Regions from separate parts of the Streptomyces sp. NBC_00019 genome, predicted to be linked through region 1. Evidence: predicted binding sites of a transcription regulator. Region 1 holds the regulator's gene; each other region holds the start of a gene.

Region 1 (4,294 bases):
GGGGCCTGCACGATCGGATGCGGGAAAAGATCGGTCAGCGCGGAGGACATGACCGCATGTTGTCACGTCCTCCGAACAAGTCCGAATCCGGCCGTCCACTGGCATAGGACAGCGGAATGGGCCGCGGGTGAGCCCCCCGCGCACCCCCCACCGACCAGCACTTTTCAGCCCGTCCGGCGTTTGAGGACGAGGCCCTTTCGGGGCCGACGGGGGTCTGGGGGCGGAGCCCCCAGGGACGGGGTCGAAGGGGCAGCGCCCCTGGGGATGGGAATGGATAAGGGCGGCGGGGGCGAGGAAATCCCTGCCCGCAGCCGCCCTCTACCGATCACCGATCACCGACCGTTGAACGCGTCCTTCAACCGCGAGAACAACCCCTGCTGCCCAGGCTGGAACTGCCCCGTGGGCCGCTCCTCGCCCCGCAGCTTCGCCAGCTCCCGCAGCAACCGCTCCTGCTCCGGATCCAGCTTGTTAGGCGTCTGCACCTCGACATGGACGATGAGGTCACCCCGGCCGCCGCCCCGCAGATGCGTGACACCACGCCCGTGCAGCGGAATCGACTGCCCGGACTGCGTGCCCGGCCGGATGTCGACCTCCTCCAGCCCGTCCAGCGTCTCCAGCGGCACCTTGGTACCGAGAGACGCCGCGGTCATCGGAAGCGTGACCGTGCAGTGCAGATCGTCACCGCGCCGCTGGAACTGCGAGTGCGGCAACTCGTGGATCTCGACGTACAGGTCTCCGGCAGGACCCCCACCGGGCCCGACCTCACCCTCACCGGCGAGCTGAATCCGCGTGCCGTTGTCGACACCGGCCGGAATCTTGACCGTGAGGGTGCGACGGGACCGTACGCGGCCATCGCCCGCACACTCGGGGCACGGCGTCGGAACGACCGTCCCGAACCCCTGGCACTGCGGACACGGCCGGGACGTCATGACCTGCCCCAGGAACGACCGCGTCACCTGCGACACCTCACCGCGTCCGCGGCACATGTCACACGTCTGAGCGGAGGTCCCCGGCGCCGCGCCCTCACCGCTACAGGTGGTGCACACGATCGCCGTGTCGACCTGGATGTCCTTCGTCGTGCCGAAGGCCGCCTCGTCGAGCTCGATCTCCAGCCGGATCATCGCGTCCTGGCCCCGCCGCGTACGCGACCGCGGACCCCGCTGCGACGCCGTACCGAAGAACGCGTCCATGATGTCCGAGAAGTTCCCGAACCCACCGGCCCCGAAGCCGCCCGCGCCACCGCCGCCCGCCTGGGACAGGGGGTCGCCGCCGAGGTCGTAGACCTGCTTCTTCTGCGGGTCCGAGAGCACCTCGTAAGCGGCGTTGATCTCCTTGAACCGCTCCTGGGTCTTCGGATCAGGGTTGACATCCGGGTGCAGCTCGCGAGCGAGCCGACGGAAGGCCTTCTTGATCTCTTCCTGCGACGCGTCGCGACGCACGCCGAGAACGGCGTAGTAGTCCGTGGCCACTTACGACTCCGCCAGGATCTGTCCGACGTACCGTGCCACTGCGCGTACCGCTCCCATCGTTCCCGGGTAATCCATGCGGGTCGGTCCGACCACGCCGAGCTTGGCTACTGCCTCGCCGCCCGAACCGTAGCCGACCGACACGACGGACGTGGAGTTGAGTCCCTCATAGGCGTTCTCATGACCGATGCGTACGGTCATGCCCGAATCCCCGGCCTCACCAAGCAACTTGAGGAGCACGACCTGCTCCTCGAGGGCTTCGAGAACCGGACGGATAGTGAGGGGGAAGTCATGTCCGAAGCGGGTGAGATTGGCGGTTCCGCCGATCATCAAGCGCTCCTCGTTCTCCTCGACGAGTGTCTCCAGAAGGGTGGAGAGCACGGTCGAGACGGTGCCGCGGTCCTCCAGGTCGAAGCCCTCGGGGAGGTCCTCGACGAGCATCGGCACATCACTGAAGCGCCGGCCCGCGACCTTGCTGTTGAGCCGGGCCCGCAGATCGGCGAGGGACGTCTCGCCGAAGGGCGCCGGGCAGTCGATCATCCGCTGCTCGACCCGCCCGGTGTCCGTGATCAGCACGAGCATCAGGCGTGCGGGTGCGAGCGCGAGCAGTTCGACATGGCGCACGGTGGACCGGGTGAGCGAGGGGTACTGCACCACCGCGACCTGCCGTGTGAGCTGCGCGAGCAGCCGTACGGTCCGCGCCACCACGTCGTCGAGATCGACGGCGCCGTCGAGGAAGTTCTGGATGGCGCGCCGCTCGGGTGCGGTCATCGGCTTGACGCCCGCGAGCTTGTCGACGAACAGCCGGTAGCCCTTGTCCGTGGGGATCCGCCCGGCACTGGTGTGCGGCTGGGCGATGAACCCCTCGTCCTCCAGGGCCGCCATGTCGTTGCGGATCGTCGCCGGGGAGACGCCGAGGCTGTGCCGCTCGGTGAGGGCCTTGGAACCGACCGGCTCCTCGGTGCCCACATAGTCCTGGACGATGGCGCGCAGCACCTGAAGCCTGCGTTCACTCAGCATCGCGCACACCTCCAGATGTCGTTCCCTCTGCGTCTTGCCTGGCACTCTGTCCGCCCGAGTGCCAGCATTCCCCGGCCCAGTGTACGGCGGTGGGGTACCGCCCGGGCAAGGTCGGTCCTGCCGCGACCGCTCGTACGGCTAGCGTCGCTGTATGACGGTGACTTGGGAAGAGCTGGGGTGGGAGAGGGTTGCGGCCGGGGTCGGGCGGTGCCGGCTGCCGGGCTGGGACTGCACAGCGGGGCTGGTCGTCGGTTCGGGGACCGCTCTGCTGATCGACGCCGGATCGAGCCTCGGCGAGGGTGCGCGGTTGCGGACGCAGGCCGAATCGCTCGCCGGGCATCGTGTGACTCATCTCGCGCTGACCCATCCCCACTTCGACCATGTCTTCGGGGCGGCGGCGTTCGCGGGGGCGGAGGTGTACGGGCCGGTGGGCATGGACGCACTGTTCGACCAGCACCAGGCCCGCGAGGCACTGCGCGCGGACGCGATCCGCAACGGCCTGGACACGGCACTGGCCGACGAGGCCGTCGGCGCCCTGCCCCACCCCCGCCATCATGTCTCCGGCGAGTGGACCCTCGACCTCGGCGGCGGCCGCCAGGTCCTGTTGGCGAACGTCGGCCCCGGCCATACCGGCCACGACCTCGTGGTCCTGGTCCCGGGCTCCCCCGAGGTGGTCTTCTGCGGCGACCTGGTCGAGGAGTCCGGCGAACCGCAGGCGGGCCCCGACGCCGTACCGTCGCACTGGCCGGCGGCGCTGGACCGACTGCTGGACCTGGGCGGCGAAGACGCGTTGTACGTACCCGGTCACGGAGCGGTGGTGGACGCGGCGTTCGTACGACGGCAGCGCGACGCCCTGGCAACCCGCTTCGGCGTGTCGCGTTAGGTGATGGCGGGCTTCTCCTATCGTCATCCGAATGCGCCAGTACTCCGCCGACCTGACCCCTCCCTGGAAGAAGCCGAAACCCGTCCCCGAGGTCCCGGCGGAGCCCGGCCTGGTGGTCGAGGAACCCGGCACCGGTTTCTGCGGTGCGGTGATCCGCTGCGAGGCGGGCACGGTGACCCTGGAGGACCGCTTCGGCAAGCACCGGGTGTTCCCGATGGAGCCGAGAGGCTTTCTGCTGGAGGGCCGGGTGGTGACGCTCGTACGTCCCACCGGTCAGGCGCCGCTACGTCCCACCCGTACGGCATCCGGCTCGGTGGCCGTCCCCGGCGCCCGCGCCCGCGTGGCCCGCGCCGGCCGGATCTACGTCGAGGGCCGGCACGACGCGGAACTGGTGGAGAAGGTCTGGGGCGACGACCTGCGCATCGAGGGCGTGGTCGTGGAGTACCTGGAGGGCGTCGACGACCTCCCGTCGATCGTCGAGGAGTTCGCGCCGGGCCCGGACGCCCGCCTGGGCGTCCTCGTGGACCACTTGGTGCCGGGCACGAAGGAGTGGCGCATCGCACAGTCGGTGACCAGCGACCACGCCCTCGTCGTCGGCCACCCGTACATCGACATCTGGGAGGCGGTGAAGCCGTCGTCCCTGGGCATCGAGTCCTGGCCACGCGTCCCCCACGGCCAGGACTGGAAGACGGGCGTGTGCCGGGCCCTGGGCTGGCCGTCGGAGAACACGGGCGCGGTCTGGCAGGCGATCCTGAAGCGGGTGAACTCTTACAAGGACCTGGAGCCGGAGCTCTTGGGCCGAGTAGAGGAGCTGATCGATTTCGTCACGGCGTAACACGCGGTACCTCATCGACCAGGGGAACTGCACCCACCCAGGGGCGCGGGGCTGCGCGACCAGCCACGACGAACCCGCAGCCGGCCCGAC
Region 2 (4,294 bases), 1.2 Mb from region 1:
GGGTCCCTTGCCCGGCGTACGGGTCATGCCGATGTGCCAGAGCTGCGGGACGATGGTGCCGCCCGCCGCGTGCACCTCCTCGGCGACCTTCGCCCAGCCGGCGAGCTGCTCCTCGCCGTGGAAGCGCGGGACGCGGGTGCTCTCCCCCGCCGAGTCGTGGCCGACGTAGGTGCCCTCGGTGACGATCAGGCCGACGCCCGCGGCCGCGCGGCGCGAGTAGTACGACGCCACGTCCGCGCCCGGGATGCCGCCCGGGGAGAAGTTGCGGGTCATCGGCGCCATGACGATGCGGTTCGGGACGGTCAGGCCGTTGATCGCGATCGGCCGCGAGAGGACCTCGGCGGCACGGGAGGCGGGGGCGGTCACGTGGGGGTACTCCTCGGGGAGGGTCCGTCCGGCACCGGTACCGGTCGGTATGTGCATGCGCATGGACATACGCATGTAGGAGTCAACCACCTCGTCCGCCACAGACATTCCGCGAGCCCTGTGATCCCGGACACGCACCCCGCCCCCGAGAATGGCCACATGGCCAAGCCCCCGCTGCTCTCCGCGCCCGAACTGGAGGCGTCCTCCGTGGTCGCCAACAACACCATGAACCGCGAGCGCGGCCTCTCCGGGGTCAACAGCTACGCCCGCGAGCTGGGCCTGGACCCCGTGGCCCACCTCTCGGACCGCCCCGATCCCTCCTGGCTGGACCTGTGCAGCGGCGAGGGCCGCGCCCTGCGGGAGGCGGCCGCGCGTCTGCCCGCCGACGCCGTGCTCACGGCCGTCGATCTGGTGGGGCCTCTCATACCCGTACCGGCCCCGCCCGCGCTGGAGGAGATCGTCGCCTCCGTCACGTCATGGGCACCGAGCCGGTCCTACGACCTCATCACCTGTGTCCACGGTCTGCACTACGTCGGCGACCAGCTCGGCCTCCTCACCCGCGCCGCGTCCTGGCTGACCCCCGAGGGCCTGCTGCTGGCGCACTTCGACCCCGACTCCATCCGCCGGCCGGACGGATCGGCGGCCGGGCGGACGGCCGTGTCGGCCCTGCGCGCGGCCGGGTTCCGTCACGACACCCGGCACCACCGGCTCAGCCTGCGCGGCCCGCGGTCCTTCACCCTTCCGTTCCGGTACGTCGGCGCGGACCCGGCCGCCGGGCCCAACTACACCGGTCAGCCCGCCGTCGGCTCCCACTACGACCTCGGCTGACATACGGAAACGCCCGAGGGCGGCACCCCCTGGCTGTGCAGGGAGTGCCGCCCTCGGCAAGGACGTTGATCAACCGTCAGGTCGATCAGAAGTCCATGTCACCGCCCGGCATGCCGCCACCGGCAGGCGCGGCGGCCTTCTCCGGCTTGTCGGCGATGACGGCCTCGGTGGTGAGGAAGAGCGCGGCGATGGACGCGGCGTTCTGCAGGGCAGAGCGCGTGACCTTCGCCGGGTCGATGATGCCCTCGGCGATCATGTCGACGTACTCACCGGTGGCCGCGTTGAGACCCCAGCCAACGGTCAGGTTGCGGACCTTCTCGACCACGACGCCGCCCTCGAGACCACCGTTGACGGCGATCTGCTTGAGCGGGGCCTCCAGGGCGAGCTTCACGGCGTTGGCGCCGGTCGCCTCGTCACCCGTCAGCTCGAGCTTCTCGAACACCGCGGAGGCCTGGAGCAGGGCCACGCCACCACCGGCGACGATGCCCTCCTCGACGGCCGCCTTGGCGTTGCGCACGGCGTCCTCGATGCGGTGCTTGCGCTCCTTGAGCTCGACCTCGGTCGCGGCACCGGCCTTGATGACGGCGACGCCACCGGCGAGCTTGGCCAGGCGCTCCTGGAGCTTCTCGCGGTCGTAGTCCGAGTCGCTGTTCTCGATCTCGGCGCGGATCTGGTTGACGCGACCGGCAACCTGGTCCGCCGAGCCCGAGCCGTCGACGATCGTCGTCTCGTCCTTGGTGATGACGACCTTGCGGGCGCGGCCCAGGAGGTCCAGGGTCGCGTTCTCCAGCTTGAGGCCGACCTCCTCGGAGATGACCTCGCCGCCCGTGAGGATGGCGATGTCGCCGAGCATGGCCTTGCGACGGTCACCGAAGCCCGGAGCCTTGACGGCGACGGACTTGAAGGTGCCGCGGATCTTGTTGACGACCAGGGTCGACAGGGCCTCGCCCTCGACGTCCTCGGCGATGATCAGCAGCGGCTTGCCCGACTGCATGACCTTCTCCAGGAGCGGGAGCAGGTCCTTGACGGAGCCGATCTTGGAGTTGGCGATGAGGATGTACGGGTCGTCGAGCGACGCCTCCATCCGCTCCATGTCGGTGGCGAAGTACGCCGAGATGTAGCCCTTGTCGAAGCGCATACCCTCGGTGAGCTCGAGCTCCAGACCGAAGGTCTGGGACTCCTCGACGGTGATGACGCCTTCCTTGCCGACCTTGTCCATCGCCTCGGCGATGAGCTCGCCGATCTGGGTGTCGGCGGCGGAGATGGAGGCCGTCGAAGCGATCTGCTCCTTGGTCTCGACATCCTTCGCCTGCTCGAGCAGGGCACCGGAGACAGCCTCGACGGCCTTCTCGATACCGCGCTTGAGAGCCATCGGGTTGGCACCGGCGGCCACGTTGCGCAGACCCTCGCGCACCAGGGCCTGGGCCAGGACGGTCGCGGTCGTCGTGCCGTCGCCGGCTACGTCGTCGGTCTTCTTCGCGACTTCCTTGACCAGCTCGGCGCCGATCTTCTCGTACGGGTCCTCGAGCTCGATCTCCTTGGCGATGGAGACACCATCGTTGGTGATCGTGGGGGCGCCCCACTTCTTCTCGAGGACGACGTTGCGACCCTTGGGGCCGAGCGTCACCTTGACGGCGTCCGCGAGCTGGTTCATGCCGCGCTCGAGGCCGCGCCGCGCCTCCTCGTCGAACGCGATGATCTTGGCCATGTGAAGTGGTCCCTCCAGGACTGGGGGTGATTCCTTCGGACCGCGCCCGCGCCCGCGACGGACGGCTCGCACACCTCGTGGTTCCTTGCCCCACCTGGCCTGCGGGCCTCACCGACCCGGTCCTTCTTTGTCACTCTCACCTTCAGAGTGCTAACGCCAATGATTAGCACTCGACCCCTGCGAGTGCAAGCGCCTCTCAGGGATCGTCCAGGTCCCGCACGGGTTCCGGGCAGGTCCCGCAACGGGCTCCGGGCAGGTGCCGGAGGGGGTCCGGACATGCCGGAGGGCCCGTACCCATGACTCCCCATGGGGTACGAGCCCTCCGAAAAAGAACGAAGAACGACGCTGCTGTTACCCGGCGCGTGCTTCAGCCTGTCGCAAGGCGAACCATGTCCGCCTGCGGCCCCTTCTGGCCCTGCGAGATCTCGAAATCGACCCGCTGACCTTCCTCGAGGGTGCGGTAGCCGTCCATTTGAATCGCGCTGTAGTGGACGAATACATCCGCACCACCGTCGACCGCGATGAAGCCGTACCCCTTCTCCGCGTTGAACCACTTGACGGTGCCCTGAGCCATGCCTAACTCCCCTATTACTGGCCCTTGCACGGATCCACACTTCGCGGATCCGGGTCAGACCTCACCCCCCACGGATTGGGGGCGTGCGCCGGAACGCGTCGACCGCGGCTGAATGTATCTGTCCAACTGCCGTCTGCAACAGGTCAATCGGACGAGAATTCTGGACGCGAAGGGTCCGGAATGTAGTGAGAATTCGCCCGAATTCTGGGCAAGTCGGGCTCCACAAAAGGAACAAAGTTCATAAAAGAACCGCACACTTTGGCTACTTCTCGTCGCATCCGAAGTGAGAACTCATATGCGGCTGGCATGGGGGGTGGAGCAGCTTCCCCAACTGTACCGCGCTCAACCATAGAGAATTGCCCCCTCCGCTTCTCTCACGGAGGGGGCAATTCGATGAACTCTTGGTAATCGACATTACCGAGGGTAACGACCGGGCTCGGTCAGCCTCCGGCGACGGCGGGAATGATCGAGACGCCGACCCCGTCCGGAGTGGCCGTCTCCAGGCCCTGCTCGAAGCGGACGTCGTCGTCGTTGACGTACACGTTGACGAAGCGGCGCAGCTTGCCCTGGTCGTCCAGGACGCGGGCCGCGATACCGGTGTGGTTCTTCTCCAGGTCGGCGATGACCTCGGCGAGGGTCGCGCCCTCGGCGGCGACCTCGGCCTGTCCGCCGGTGTAGGTGCGCAGGATGGTGGGGATGCGGACGTTGACGCTCACGGTTGAACCTCCGGTCAGGGTTGCGGGGGCCTAGACGAGGCCGGCCTCGCGGAACGAGTCAAGGTTGGGGCGGATGGTCGCAGTGAGCCCCGTACCCGCCAC
Region 3 (4,294 bases), 2.6 Mb from region 1:
TCGGCGACGGAGGTGACGCCCAGCTCCCTGAGCCGCTGTGCGCGATACGTCGCCACACTCGCCCGCGTGGACTGCTCGACCCCGTTCGGCGTGAAGAACATCCGTCCCGCGTCCTCGGCCCCGAACTTCACCGCCGCCCGCTGCCGCAGCCGGGCCTGGCCGAGCGCGGCCGACACCAGCTCCGCGGGGTGCTCGCGGCGCAGCCGGGTGGCGACGGCGAGTTCGTCGGCGGGGGCGGTGTCGCGCACCGTGTCGAGGAGGGCGCGGCCTTCGGGGGTGAGGAGGGGGGCGAGGTCGTTCACCGGGACATTGTGGGCCAGTCGGTGGACGGTCCGCCTCCGGCGGCGGTGTCGGCCCGGGAGCAGGGCGGTGACCTGCGAGGATCCGGCGCCATGGGATCAGTAGTACAAAATTACAAAAGTCGGGCCATTCCAGCTTCTCGGGCCCGTGTCGGGATCGCCGTGCTCACCGTCGCCGTCATCGCCTCGGGCTGCGGGCAGGGCGAGAGCGCCGAGGTACGTCCGGTACGTCCGGCGCCCGGTCAGCAGCCCCTGAAGGGAGCCCCGGCCCGCGCCCTGGACTCGTACGCCACGAAGCTCCGCGCCTCGGCGAGGATCGCGAAACGCTGGGGCCTGGCCGGAGTCCCGCTGGCGCCTCCCGCGCCGCCCGCGAAGAAGCCGAGGATCACGACCCGCAAGGGCTTCGAGGTGGACGGCCACGAGGAGAAGGGCCTCCCACCGGTCTTCACCACGATCCCGACCAAGGAGAAGATCGTCTTCCTCACCATCGACGACGGCGCCGAGAAGGACCCGGCGTTCCTGCGGATGATGAGCGAGCTGAAGATCCCGTACACCGCCTTCCTGAGCAACTACCTGGTCAAGGGCGACTACGGCTACTTCAAGAACATGCAGGACAGGGGGGTCGGGCTGAACAACCACACGCTCCACCACCCCTACCTGCCGGGACTGTCCTACGCCCGCCAGAAGCACGAGATCTGCGGCATGCAGGACGTCATCGAGAAGCGCTACGGCAAGCGCCCCACCCTCTTCCGCCCGCCCTTCGGCAACTACAACGAGGCCACGCTGCGCGCCGCGAAGTCCTGCGGGGTGAAGTACGCGCCGATCTGGAACGAGGAGGTCTTCGTCGACCGCTGGGACTACCGCGAGTGGGACCGGAAGATCCGCCCGGGTGACATCGTGCTGAGTCACTTCCGCGGCCGGGCGGAGTGGAAGGGCACGATGTCCGACATGATCCGGCGGTTCCTGAACAAGGTCACGGCCGAGGGGTACGCGGTGGCCCGCCTCGAGGACTACCTGTGAGTTCGCGTGGACCGGCCGCCGCGGCCCTGGCGGCGGTCATGCTGCTCGCCGCCGGCTGCGCCCGGTCCGTCGACCCCGTCGAGCGGATGGGCAAGGCGGGTTCGTACGGCGTGACGGCGACGGGGTCCGGGACGGGTCCGCCGTCCGTCGTGAGGCGGGCTCCCACCTCCGACAAGGTCGTCTTCCTGACCTACGACGACGGCGCCGAGAAGGACCCGCGCTTCGTCGAGCTGGTCCGTGAACGGCGGCTGCCCGTCAGCATGTTCCTCACCGACAGCGTCGTCGGCCCCGGGTACGGGCACTTCGCCCGTCTCCAGTCGGTGGGCGCCTCGATCCAGAACCACACCCTCGACCACACCGCCCTGCGCGGTCTGCCGTACGCCGGGCAGCGCGCCGAGATCTGCGGCCAGCAGGACAAACTCAAGTCCCGCTTCGGCATCCGCCCCCACCTCTTCCGCCCGCCCTACGGCATCTACGACACGACCACCCTGCGGGCCGCCGCGGACTGCGGCGTCGCGGCGGTCGTGCTGTGGCGGGCGTCGATGGGGGACGAGCGGCTCGCCTACCCGACGGGGGAGCGCCGCCTGCTCCCCGGCGACATCATCTCCGTGGCATCGATCGGGACGACGGGGCTGACGCTGGTGGCGCGCACGGAGCGGCTGCTGGGGGAGATCCGGAGGGCGGGGTTGAGGGTGGGGCGGCTGGAGGACTACCTGTAGGGGCACCCGTGGGGATGTCTGTGGCGGTGCCCGTGAGGGTGCCCGTGTCGGTCTCTTCGGACCGCCGCGCCGCAGTGAATTGGCACTCCGCTTGACCGAGTGCTAATCGCAGTCATAGTCTCGGGTCTGGCACTCCCCCCTGGAGAGTGCCAATAGCGACGGGCAGGTCCGGCACCCGCGACGACGGATCCACCTGGTCGCCACCTCAGACAGTTAACCCCGTGAGATCTCCGAAGGGGGAGGTCGGATCGTGACGACCACCAGCTCCAAGGTTGCCATCAAGCCGCTCGAGGACCGCATTGTGGTCCAGCCGCTCGACGCCGAGCAGACCACCGCCTCTGGCCTGGTCATTCCGGACACCGCCAAGGAGAAGCCCCAGGAGGGCGTCGTCCTGGCCGTGGGCCCGGGCCGCTTCGAGAACGGCGAGCGCCTGCCGCTCGACGTCAAGACCGGCGACATCGTGCTGTACAGCAAGTACGGCGGCACCGAGGTGAAGTACAACGGCGAGGAGTACCTCGTCCTCTCGGCTCGCGACGTGCTCGCGATCATCGAGAAGTAATTCACCCGCTTCCTCACCGAAGCACATTGCATGTGAGCTGCGCCCCTGGCCCCCGCGACCATTAATCAGCTGGGCGTCGGGGGCGCAGTTCGTTTCACCCACGTTTTCCGAGAGGGCTGAACCGCTCCCATGGCGAAGATCCTGAAGTTCGACGAGGACGCCCGTCGCGCCCTCGAGCGCGGCGTCAACAAGCTTGCCGACACGGTCAAGGTGACGATCGGCCCCAAGGGCCGCAACGTCGTCATCGACAAGAAGTTCGGCGCCCCCACCATCACCAACGACGGTGTCACGATCGCCCGCGAGGTCGAGCTCGACGACCCGTACGAGAACCTCGGCGCCCAGCTGGTGAAGGAGGTGGCGACCAAGACCAACGACATCGCGGGTGACGGTACGACCACCGCCACCGTGCTGGCCCAGGCGCTCGTCCGCGAGGGCCTGAAGAACGTCGCCGCGGGTGCCTCCCCGGCGCTGCTGAAGAAGGGCATCGACGCGGCCGTCGCCGCGGTCTCCGAGGAGCTCCTCGCGACCGCCCGCCCGATCGAGGACAAGGCGGACATCGCCGCCGTCGCCGCGCTGTCCGCCCAGGACACCCAGGTCGGCGAGCTCATCGCCGAGGCGATGGACAAGGTCGGCAAGGACGGTGTCATCACCGTCGAGGAGTCCAACACCTTCGGTCTGGAGCTGGACTTCACCGAGGGCATGGCCTTCGACAAGGGCTACCTGTCGCCGTACTTCGTGACGGACCAGGAGCGTATGGAGGCCGTCCTCGACGACCCGTACATCCTGATCAACCAGGGCAAGATCTCCTCGATCCAGGACCTGCTGCCGCTGCTGGAGAAGGTCATCCAGGGCGGTGCCTCCAAGCCGCTGCTGATCATCGCCGAGGACGTCGAGGGCGAGGCCCTGTCGACCCTGGTCGTGAACAAGATCCGCGGCACCTTCAACGCGGTCGCGGTCAAGGCCCCCGGCTTCGGCGACCGCCGCAAGGCGATGCTGCAGGACCTGGCGGTCCTCACCGGCGCCACGGTCATCTCCGAGGAGGTCGGCCTCAAGCTCGACCAGGCCGGTCTGGACGTGCTGGGCTCCGCCCGCCGCGTGACGATCACCAAGGACGACACCACGGTCGTCGACGGTGCCGGTGACTCCGCGGACGTCACGGGCCGCATCGCCCAGATCAAGGCCGAGATCGAGAACACGGACTCCGACTGGGACCGCGAGAAGCTCCAGGAGCGCCTCGCGAAGCTGGCCGGCGGCGTGTGCGTGATCAAGGTCGGCGCCGCCACCGAGGTGGAGCTGAAGGAGAAGAAGCACCGTCTGGAGGACGCCATCTCCGCGACCCGCGCCGCGGTCGAGGAGGGCATCGTCTCCGGTGGTGGCTCCGCTCTGGTCCACGCCGCCAAGGTCCTCGAGGGCGGTCTGGGCAAGACCGGCGACGAGGCCACCGGTGTCGCGGTCGTCCGCAAGGCCGTCGTCGAGCCGCTGCGCTGGATCGCCGAGAACGCCGGCCTTGAGGGTTACGTCATCACCTCCAAGGTCGCCGAGCTCGACAAGGGCCAGGGCTTCAACGCCGCCACCGGCGAGTACGGCGACCTGGTCAAGGCCGGCGTCATCGACCCGGTCAAGGTCACCCGCTCCGCCCTGGAGAACGCCGCCTCCATCGCCTCCCTCCTCCTGACGACCGAGACCCTGGTCGTCGA

The links. Region 1 encodes HrcA, which represses chaperone genes, less so after heat shock. Its sites were predicted from a motif close to TTNGCACTCNGNNNNNCNGAGTGCNAA; they were not measured.
Region 2: the regulator HrcA is predicted to act here: its motif matches at 3,030-3,056, upstream of groL (chaperonin GroEL).
Region 3: the regulator HrcA is predicted to act here: its motif matches at 2,118-2,144, upstream of groES (co-chaperone GroES).

The regions. Positions count from the first base shown of each region.
Region 1 covers NZ_CP108302.1:3,768,513-3,772,806, forward strand. The annotation lists gene OHU89_RS17935 (nitronate monooxygenase) at 1-50, opposite strand, end outside; gene dnaJ (molecular chaperone DnaJ) at 333-1,469, opposite strand; gene hrcA (heat-inducible transcriptional repressor HrcA) at 1,470-2,486, opposite strand; gene OHU89_RS17950 (MBL fold metallo-hydrolase) at 2,638-3,369, shown strand; gene OHU89_RS17955 (DUF3097 domain-containing protein) at 3,401-4,204, shown strand.
Region 2 covers NZ_CP108302.1:4,922,593-4,926,886, forward strand. The annotation lists gene OHU89_RS23015 (NADH:flavin oxidoreductase) at 1-423, opposite strand, end outside; gene OHU89_RS23020 (class I SAM-dependent methyltransferase) at 526-1,194, shown strand; gene groL (chaperonin GroEL) at 1,280-2,902, opposite strand; gene OHU89_RS23030 (cold-shock protein) at 3,270-3,476, opposite strand; gene OHU89_RS23035 (MoaD/ThiS family protein) at 3,917-4,192, opposite strand; gene thrC (threonine synthase) at 4,223-4,294, opposite strand, start outside.
Region 3 covers NZ_CP108302.1:6,363,250-6,367,543, forward strand. The annotation lists gene OHU89_RS30210 (THUMP-like domain-containing protein) at 1-302, opposite strand, end outside; gene OHU89_RS30215 (polysaccharide deacetylase family protein) at 393-1,319, shown strand; gene OHU89_RS30220 (polysaccharide deacetylase family protein) at 1,316-2,038, shown strand; gene groES (co-chaperone GroES) at 2,289-2,597, shown strand; gene groL (chaperonin GroEL) at 2,727-4,294, shown strand, end outside.